Regions from separate parts of the Clostridium sp. JN-9 genome, predicted to be linked through region 1. Evidence: a T-box and tRNA genes for the amino acid it is inferred to sense, from the RefSeq annotation. Region 1 holds a T-box; the other regions hold tRNA genes.
The links. The T-box of region 1 lies ahead of asnS (asparagine--tRNA ligase). A T-box ahead of a tRNA ligase gene usually reads a tRNA of that ligase, here a tRNA-Asn.

Region 1 (2,209 bases):
TCTATCATCCAAAACTCAGCTGCATGTCTTGAAGTATTTGAATCTTCAGCTCTGAATGTAGGTCCAAAGGTATATACATTCCTAAATGCCAAAGCAAAGGTTTCTGCAGAAAGCTGTCCACTCACAGTAAGACCAGCAGATCTTGAGAAAAAGTCCTTTGTATAATCAACTTTTCCTTCTGCATTTTTAGGTAAATTTTCAAGATCCAGTGTAGTTACCTTAAACATTTCCCCTGCACCTTCAGCATCGCTGCAGGTTATAATTGGAGTATGTGCATATACAAAATTCTGTTCCTGAAAGAATTTATGAATTGCATAGGCTGCTAATGATCTCACTCTGAATACTGCTGAAAATGTATTACTTCTTGGCCTCAAATGTGCAATAGTTCTTAAGTATTCCAAGCTATGTCTTTTCTTTTGCAGAGGATAATCAGAATTTGACATTCCTTCGATAATAACTTTATCTGCTTTTATTTCGAGGGGCTGCTTAGCCTCAGGAGTTAAAGAAACTGTTCCCTGCACACTTATGGATGAACTAATTGGCAGCTTTGATACTTCCTTAAAGTTATCCAGGCTATCTTCAAATACTATTTGAACATTTTTAAAGAAACTACCATCATTCATCTCTATAAATCCAAAGTTCTTAGATGCCCTGACAGTTCTTATCCACCCTGAAATATTTACCTTAGTGTTACTGTACTTTTCTTTGTTTCTGAATATTTCTTTTACTAATGTATTTTCCATTTTTATACCTCCCTGATAATTATAAAAAATAAAAACCTTCCATCCCAAAGAAAGGGACGAAAGGTAAAATTTCGCGGTACCACCCAAATTGTCATAATGACCACTTAAAATAAATCGAACTATAGTTCAATCTATTCCAAATATAAGGTTTTGGAAACCTCTAAGCCTACTGTATCTGTGATTTCGGTTAGAAACTCCGGGATGTTCTTCAATAAAGATTCGTTATTGGCATTACACCACAAGCCAACTCTCTGTGAACTCATTCATTATCTACTCTTCCCATCATAGTTGTATGTTATTAATCAAAATTATATTATTAACTATATAATATGTCAATATTTTATGTGAAATTTATATGTTTATAGTGTTTTTTGTGTTTATAAATTGACATATCATTTTAAATTAATTATTATTAGAATGCTGATGTTTTTTAATAATCCATAAAAAAAAAGGGGCTGTCGCATTAGCATAAAAAAATATGCTAACGCGGCAGCATTTTTTTTGTGTTTTATAGAAAATTTAATGATATTTTAGTCCCCAATGAGCTTGATAATTAAAAAAAGACGCACTTTAATAAGCCTTTCATATTAAGGCTTTTTTTGATTTGCAGAGTTTTTAAAATTTTAAAGTTTGATAATTATGCACCTTTTTTAAGTGGAAAAAGATGCGTTTCAGTTCTATCTAACTGAATTTTATTATGTAGCTTATTTATATTATGTGCCATTGCTAACAAAATACTTTCTGCCAAAACATTCTTTTTACCTTTGCATAGATATCTACGAAATCCCATATCCTGTTTTATCTCTCCAAAAGAGCCTTCGGCTTGAATACTTCGATTCATTCTCAACTCGCAACCATCATCACTTATAATTCTTTCAAGATCCTCTTTGCGAAGCATGTTGAATAGTTTTGAAGTCTCAAGATTTTTAACCCTTTCTTCTAATGGCGTTTTACAGTTATGTCCTCTTATGCATTTACTCTTGTAAACACAGTTACTGCAGTCCTCACAAGTATAGATTGTTTTTTCACTTATATAGCCAGTCTTACTTTTCCTTTTTACTATTTTATTTACTGTTAGTTTCTTATTATTTTTGCAAGTATAATAATCGCCCAATTCAGTATAATCCATGTTTTCTATTCTGCTTATATCATGTTTATATTTTCTTGTTTTTGATATTTCATAATTTGCTGGTTTAATATATGATAGCTGTCCATTTTCTTTGATATAAAGATAATTTTCTTCACTCTCGTAACCTGAATCCGCATCAATTTTAAAATACTTAAAGTACAAGGAATCCTCCATGCTTTTTATAAATGGAATCAATGTTGTTGTGTCCCCAGGCTTATCGCAAACAGTAACCCATACTATATATTGGGAATCTACTCCATTCTGAACATTGTAACCTGGTTTTAACTGACCATTTTTCATAGCATCCTCTTTCATCCTCATAAAGGTTGCATCTTTA
Region 2 (2,209 bases), 860 kb from region 1:
TCTTTTTTTTATACTTTCTTAGGCCATAAATTCTGCAGCTAAAAACATGAAGTATTGAGATTATATCTTGAACTAATTCTCCGTTTGGCGAAAAGCTTTCATTGTTTACTACTATTATTTTTACATTGAATTTTCCTAAAAATCTTTCAAACCACTCAAATCCAAATCGTACAAACCTATCTTTATTGGTTATTATTATAGTGCTTATTTCAGATGTCATACACTCATCAATAAGTTTATTCCATTTTTTACGATTATAATTCAATCCACTTCCATAATCTTCAATCACTTCATCTACAATAATTCCTTTTGCATTAGCATATTGTTTAAGAAATATAACTTGATTTTTTAAATCATCTTTTTGATTAGAAGTTGAAACCCTTGTATATATAACTACCTTCTTTCCAGAAGATGTTATACCCATAAACTCTTTATACTGTTCATAGGTATAAAACCGCCTATTTGTTGGCGTTCTAAATGCTTTTAATTTTCCTGCGTTATCCCATCGCTGTAGTGTTAAAACTGATACATTTAATAATTCAGCAAATTCTTTAGGCTTATAGTTCTTACTCAAATATAATCACTCCCTTTTTGGTGATTATATTATATCATTCCTGAATATATTTGCATATAAGATTATAAACTATTTTATTTCTCCTTAATTTCATATTTTAGGGTATAAAAAAAGCCCTTACCATAAGGGACGAATTAAATCCGCGGTTCCACCCTTTTTGGCAATAGCCCTGCTCTTACAATATCATTCAAAAGCGCCTTTAAAATATTACTATAGTCAATTACACCAAACTTGACCTCTCTTTTATAGTAGATATTCTTACTCTTCTTCATCATTATGACATATATATTTATTTATATTTTACCAAAGAAATTTGTAATGTCAACTGCTTTCAAAAAATAGAATGGCTCCGCGAAAAGGATTCGAACCTTCAACCCTTCGGTTAACAGCCGAATGCTCCACCGTTGAGCTATCGCGGAACAACTTATATAATATATTATAGCAACTATTTTTCTTTTTGCAAGATGTTTTTTTATTTCCATATAAATTAAGACCAGTAAAATTAACTGGTCTTAATAAAAACATTTAAATACCTTTTATTGTTGAATTAACTTCATTGTAGGAAATAGTATTACATCTCTTATAGAATAGCTGTCTGTTAAGAACATAACCAGTCTGTCTATTCCAATACCAAGTCCACCTGTAGGAGGCATACCAATTTCTAATGAATTAAGAAAATCTTCATCCATCATGTATGCTTCATCATCTCCAAGCTCTCTTTCTTTAAGCTGCTGAACGAATCTTTCTCTCTGAACTATAGGATCATTTAACTCTGAATATGCATTACACAATTCTCTTCCATAAATGAATCCTTCAAATCTCTCAGTGAAATCCGGGTTCCCTCTTTTCTTCTTAGTTAGAGGTGAAATTTCTACAGGATAATCACATACAAATGTTGGCTGTATCATTTTTTCTTCAGCAAATTCCTCAAATAATCCATTTAATACATCACCTTTTGTACAATCTTTTAATTCTTTTTTAAATTGTACATTCTTTTCTTTTGCTATTTCTCTTGCCTGTTCATCTGTTTTTATCTCATTGAAATCAACACCAGCATATTCTTTAACTGCATCTACCATAGTAATTCTTCTCCATGGTGGTGTAAAATCAATTTCTGTGCCTTGATATGTAACCTTAGTAGTTCCTAGGACCTTCTCACATGCATAAGCTACCATGTTTTCTGTAATTTCCATCATGTCATTATAGTCAGCAAAAGCTTCATATAATTCCATCATTGTAAATTCAGGATTATGTCTTATATCAATGCCTTCATTTCTAAAGTCTTTACCAATTTCATATACTTTCTCAAATCCACCTACAATAAGCCTTTTTAAATATAATTCAGTAGCTATTCGCATGTACATATCAATATCCAATGCATTATGGTGGGTCATAAATGGTTTTGCAGAAGCACCTCCAGCAATTTGTGATAAAACTGGTGTCTCAACTTCAAGATAATCCCTGTTATCAAGGAATTCTCTTATAGCTTTGATTATTGCTGTTCTTTTCATAAAAGTATCTCTGACATTTTCATTCATTATAAGATCAACATATCTTTGTCTATATCTTAAATCAGGATCTTTTAATCCGTGCCACTTTTCAGGTAATGGCCTTAATGATTTAGCAGTTAACTGG
Region 3 (2,209 bases), 1.2 Mb from region 1:
TCTGCTGTTTTAATAATTATATTGTTAATACCATTATTTAATGTAAAATCAACTCACCCTGAAGCTGACAATAATAAAATTAAAATTCATTATATTGATGTTGGCCAGGGTGACAGCATTCTTGTGCAGGTTAACAATATAAACTTATTAATTGATGCTGGTCCATATGAAAATACGTCTAAATTAATTTCATATCTGAACAAGCAGCATATAAAAAAGCTTCATTACATAATTGCTACACACCCTCATGATGATCATATTGGGGCAATGTCAGAAGTTATAAAGAAATTTAATATTGGTGAATTCTATGCACCAAAGAAAGCTGAAAGTACAACAGCATTTCAGAATATGGTACTGGAATTAAAAAATAAGAATAAAAAAATAAATATTGCCAAGGCTGGAGTTTCTATAGATCTTGGAAACAAAGCAAATTGTGAAATACTTGCCCCAAATAATTCTGAATATAAGGAGACAAATAATTATTCTGCAGTTATTAAAATAACATATGGAAATTCAAAATTCATATTTACAGGGGATGCAGAAAAATTAAGTGAAAAAGAAATGCTGGAAAAGAATTATGACTTATCCAGTGAAGTTTTAAAAGTTGGTCATCATGGGAGCACCACCTCTTCTTCAACTGAATTTTTAGATAAAGTAAACCCTGAAATTGCAATAATCAGCTGTGGTAAAGGCAACATGTATGGTCACCCAAATAAAGGAACTATATTAAATCTTAAATATAGAAATATTCAAATTTACAGAACTGATATAGATGGGAATATAGTTATTGTAAGTAATGGAAATTCAATAGAAAAACAATAAAGCAAAAAAAAATGGCTCCGCGAAAAGGATTCGAACCTTCAACCCTTCGGTTAACAGCCGAATGCTCCACCGTTGAGCTATCGCGGAACAATTTGTTAGTTAAATAAAATATTTAACTGAACCTGGCAACTACCTACTCTCCCACAGAGCCTCCCCTGCAGTACCATCAGCGCAATAAAGCTTAACCTTCGTGTTCGGAATGGGAACGGGTGTTACCTTTACGCCATTATCACCAGATTTAAACTAAAGAACAAAGATTAAAATCTTGTTCTTTCAAAATTGCACAGTATAATTATTTGGTCAAGCCCTCGACCTATTAGTATTAGTCAGCTGAACATGTTGCCATGCTTACACCTCTAACCTATCAACCTAGTGTTCTTCTAGGGGTCTTACTAGCTTACGCTATGGGAAATCTAATCTTGAGGTGGGTTTCACGCTTAGATGCTTTCAGCGTTTATCCCGTCCCGACATAGCTACCCAGCCATGCTCCTGGCGGAACAACTGGTACACCAGAGGTCAGTCCATCCCGGTCCTCTCGTACTAAGGACAGCTCCTCTCAAATTTCCTACGCCCGCGACGGATAGGGACCGAACTGTCTCACGACGTTCTGAACCCAGCTCGCGTGCCGCTTTAATGGGCGAACAGCCCAACCCTTGGGACCTACTTCAGCCCCAGGATGCGACGAGCCGACATCGAGGTGCCAAACCTCCCCGTCGATGTGGACTCTTGGGGGAGATCAGCCTGTTATCCCCGAGGTAGCTTTTATCCGTTGAGCGATGGCCCTCCCACGAGGAACCACCGGATCACTAAGCCCGACTTTCGTCCCTGCTCCACTTGTATGTGTCGCAGTCAAGCTCCCTTCTGCCTTTGCACTCTTCGCGCGATTTCCAACCGCACTGAGGGAACTTTTGGGCGCCTCCGTTACATTTTAGGAGGCGACCGCCCCAGTCAAACTGCCCACCTAACAATGTCCCGTGACCAGTTTCATGGCCACCGGTTAGAATCTCAGTACTGTCAGGGTGGTATCCCAAGGGTGACTCCACAGAAGCTGACGCCCCTGCTTCGCAGTCTCCCACCTATCCTGTACAGACAATACCGAAACTCAATGCTAAGCTACAGTAAAGCTCTACGGGGTCTTTCCGTCCAATCGCGGGTAGCAAGCATCTTCACTTGCACTACAATTTCGCCGGATTTGTTGTCGAGACAGTGCCCAAGTCATTACGCCATTCGTGCGGGTCGGAACTTACCCGACAAGGAATTTCGCTACCTTAGGACCGTTATAGTTACGGCCGCCGTTTACTGGGGCTTAAGTTCACCGCTTCACTTACGTTAACGGATCCCCTTAACCTTCCAGCACCGGGCAGGCGTCAGCCCCTATACTTCAGCT
Region 4 (2,209 bases), 880 kb from region 1:
CTGAGATTCTAACCGGTGGCCATGAAACTGGTCACGGGACATTGTTAGGTGGGCAGTTTGACTGGGGCGGTCGCCTCCTAAAATGTAACGGAGGCGCCCAAAAGTTCCCTCAGTGCGGTTGGAAATCGCGCGAAGAGTGCAAAGGCAGAAGGGAGCTTGACTGCGACACATACAAGTGGAGCAGGGACGAAAGTCGGGCTTAGTGATCCGGTGGTTCCTCGTGGGAGGGCCATCGCTCAACGGATAAAAGCTACCTCGGGGATAACAGGCTGATCTCCCCCAAGAGTCCACATCGACGGGGAGGTTTGGCACCTCGATGTCGGCTCGTCGCATCCTGGGGCTGAAGTAGGTCCCAAGGGTTGGGCTGTTCGCCCATTAAAGCGGCACGCGAGCTGGGTTCAGAACGTCGTGAGACAGTTCGGTCCCTATCCGTCGCGGGCGTAGGAAATTTGAGAGGAGCTGTCCTTAGTACGAGAGGACCGGGATGGACTGACCTCTGGTGTACCAGTTGTTCCGCCAGGAGCATGGCTGGGTAGCTATGTCGGGACGGGATAAACGCTGAAAGCATCTAAGCGTGAAACCCACCTCAAGATTAGATTTCCCATAGCGTAAGCTAGTAAGACCCCTAGAAGAACACTAGGTTGATAGGTTAGAGGTGTAAGCATGGCAACATGTTCAGCTGACTAATACTAATAGGTCGAGGGCTTGACCAAATAATTATACTGTGCAATTTTGAAAGAACAAGATTTTAATCTTTGTTCTTTAATTTAGATCTGGTAATAATGGCGTGAAGGGTTAAATGTCTAAATGACATTTAACGGGTAATTTAGCAAATCTGTGATTTGTGTTAAAAATTACACCGGTTACCTCTTAAGGTTACTGAGTATTTATGTCAAAAGCACTAAATTTAAATGTAAATGTATCTGGTAGTGATGGCGTGAAGGTAACACCCGTTCCCATTCCGAACACGAAGGTTAAGCTTCATTGCGCCGATGGTACTGCAGGGGAGGCTCTGTGGGAGAGTAGGTAGTTGCCAGGTTCAGTTAAATATTTTATTTAACTAACAAATTGTTCCGCGATAGCTCAACGGTGGAGCATTCGGCTGTTAACCGAAGGGTTGAAGGTTCGAATCCTTTTCGCGGAGCCATTTTTATTTTTTGAATGGTTATAATAATAAAGCTAATAATTAATTTATTTCGGTAGATAATTATTAGCTTTTTCTTTTTTAAATACATGAATAATGTTTCTAAATTTTGCTAATAAATATATTAACAAATAATTTAGAAAATTTAAATTATTTTAAAAGGAATTTTAATAAATAAATAGAATATATTTATTAAAGCCAAATAGTTTTAAGGGGGAATTGCTTATGAAAGATTTGAAAACAAAAAACTTGAGAAATGTAGGCTTTGTTGGCCACAGCGGATCTGGTAAAACTACATTAGCAGAAGCAATACTTTACTACACTAAGGCAAGCGATAGATTAGGTAAAATAGAAGAAGAAAATACAGTATGTGATTTTGATCCGGAAGAAAAGAAAAGAAAAATATCCATATCCACAGCAATTGCACCATGTGAATATGATAATACTAAAATTAATATAGTTGACATGCCAGGATATTTTGATTTCGTAGGAGAAGCAATAGAAGGTTTAAAGGCTGTTGACACAGTAATAATAGCTGTATCTGGTGTTTCCGGAATAAAAGTTGGAACTGAAAAGGCTTGGGATTATGTTAATGAAAATAAGATGCCAAGATCCTTTTATGTAAATAAACTTGATCGTGAAAATAGCAATTTTGATAAAGTTCTTACAAGTTTAAAGGATAGATTTGGCATCTCCGTTGTGCCAATTCAATATCCTATAGGAATGGAAAATGAATTTACAGGAGTTGTAAATGTTATTTCAAGAAGGGCAAGAATTTTTAATTCAAAGACAAATAAGATGGAGCCAGGAGATGTCCCACCTGACTTATTAGATAAAGTTGATGAATGTAAAAATATGATTATGGAAGCTGTAGCTGAGACAGATGAAAAGCTTTTAGATAAATACTTCTCAGAAGGCCAGTTAAGTGATGAGGAGATATATACAGGTCTGATAAAGGGCTCTATTAATGGAGACATTGCACCAGTAATGTGTGGAAGTGCATTGCATGGAATAGGAGTTGAAATATTATTAGAAGATATAGTGGAGTGTTTCCCTTCACCATTA

Region 2: it has a tRNA-Asn gene. The T-box ahead of asnS (asparagine--tRNA ligase) is inferred to sense a tRNA for this amino acid. The anticodon was not compared.
Region 3: it has a tRNA-Asn gene. The T-box ahead of asnS (asparagine--tRNA ligase) is inferred to sense a tRNA for this amino acid. The anticodon was not compared.
Region 4: it has a tRNA-Asn gene. The T-box ahead of asnS (asparagine--tRNA ligase) is inferred to sense a tRNA for this amino acid. The anticodon was not compared.

Annotation. Positions count from the first base shown of each region.
Region 1 covers NZ_CP035280.1:731,036-733,244, reverse strand. The annotation lists gene asnS (asparagine--tRNA ligase) at 1-743, opposite strand, end outside; T-box leader at 793-1,038, opposite strand; gene EQM05_RS03535 (IS1182 family transposase) at 1,381-2,209, opposite strand, start outside.
Region 2 covers NZ_CP035280.1:3,089,297-3,091,505, forward strand. The annotation lists gene EQM05_RS14860 (IS607 family transposase) at 1-574, opposite strand, end outside; tRNA gene EQM05_RS14865 (tRNA-Asn) at 919-993, opposite strand; gene lysS (lysine--tRNA ligase) at 1,111-2,209, opposite strand, start outside.
Region 3 covers NZ_CP035280.1:2,736,740-2,738,948, forward strand. The annotation lists gene EQM05_RS13205 (ComEC/Rec2 family competence protein) at 1-822, shown strand, start outside; tRNA gene EQM05_RS13210 (tRNA-Asn) at 835-909, opposite strand; rRNA gene rrf (5S ribosomal RNA) at 943-1,059, opposite strand; rRNA gene EQM05_RS13220 (23S ribosomal RNA) at 1,119-2,209, opposite strand, start outside.
Region 4 covers NZ_CP035280.1:3,073,142-3,075,350, reverse strand. The annotation lists rRNA gene EQM05_RS14805 (23S ribosomal RNA) at 1-713, shown strand, start outside; rRNA gene rrf (5S ribosomal RNA) at 923-1,039, shown strand; tRNA gene EQM05_RS14795 (tRNA-Asn) at 1,073-1,147, shown strand; gene fusA (elongation factor G) at 1,370-2,209, shown strand, end outside.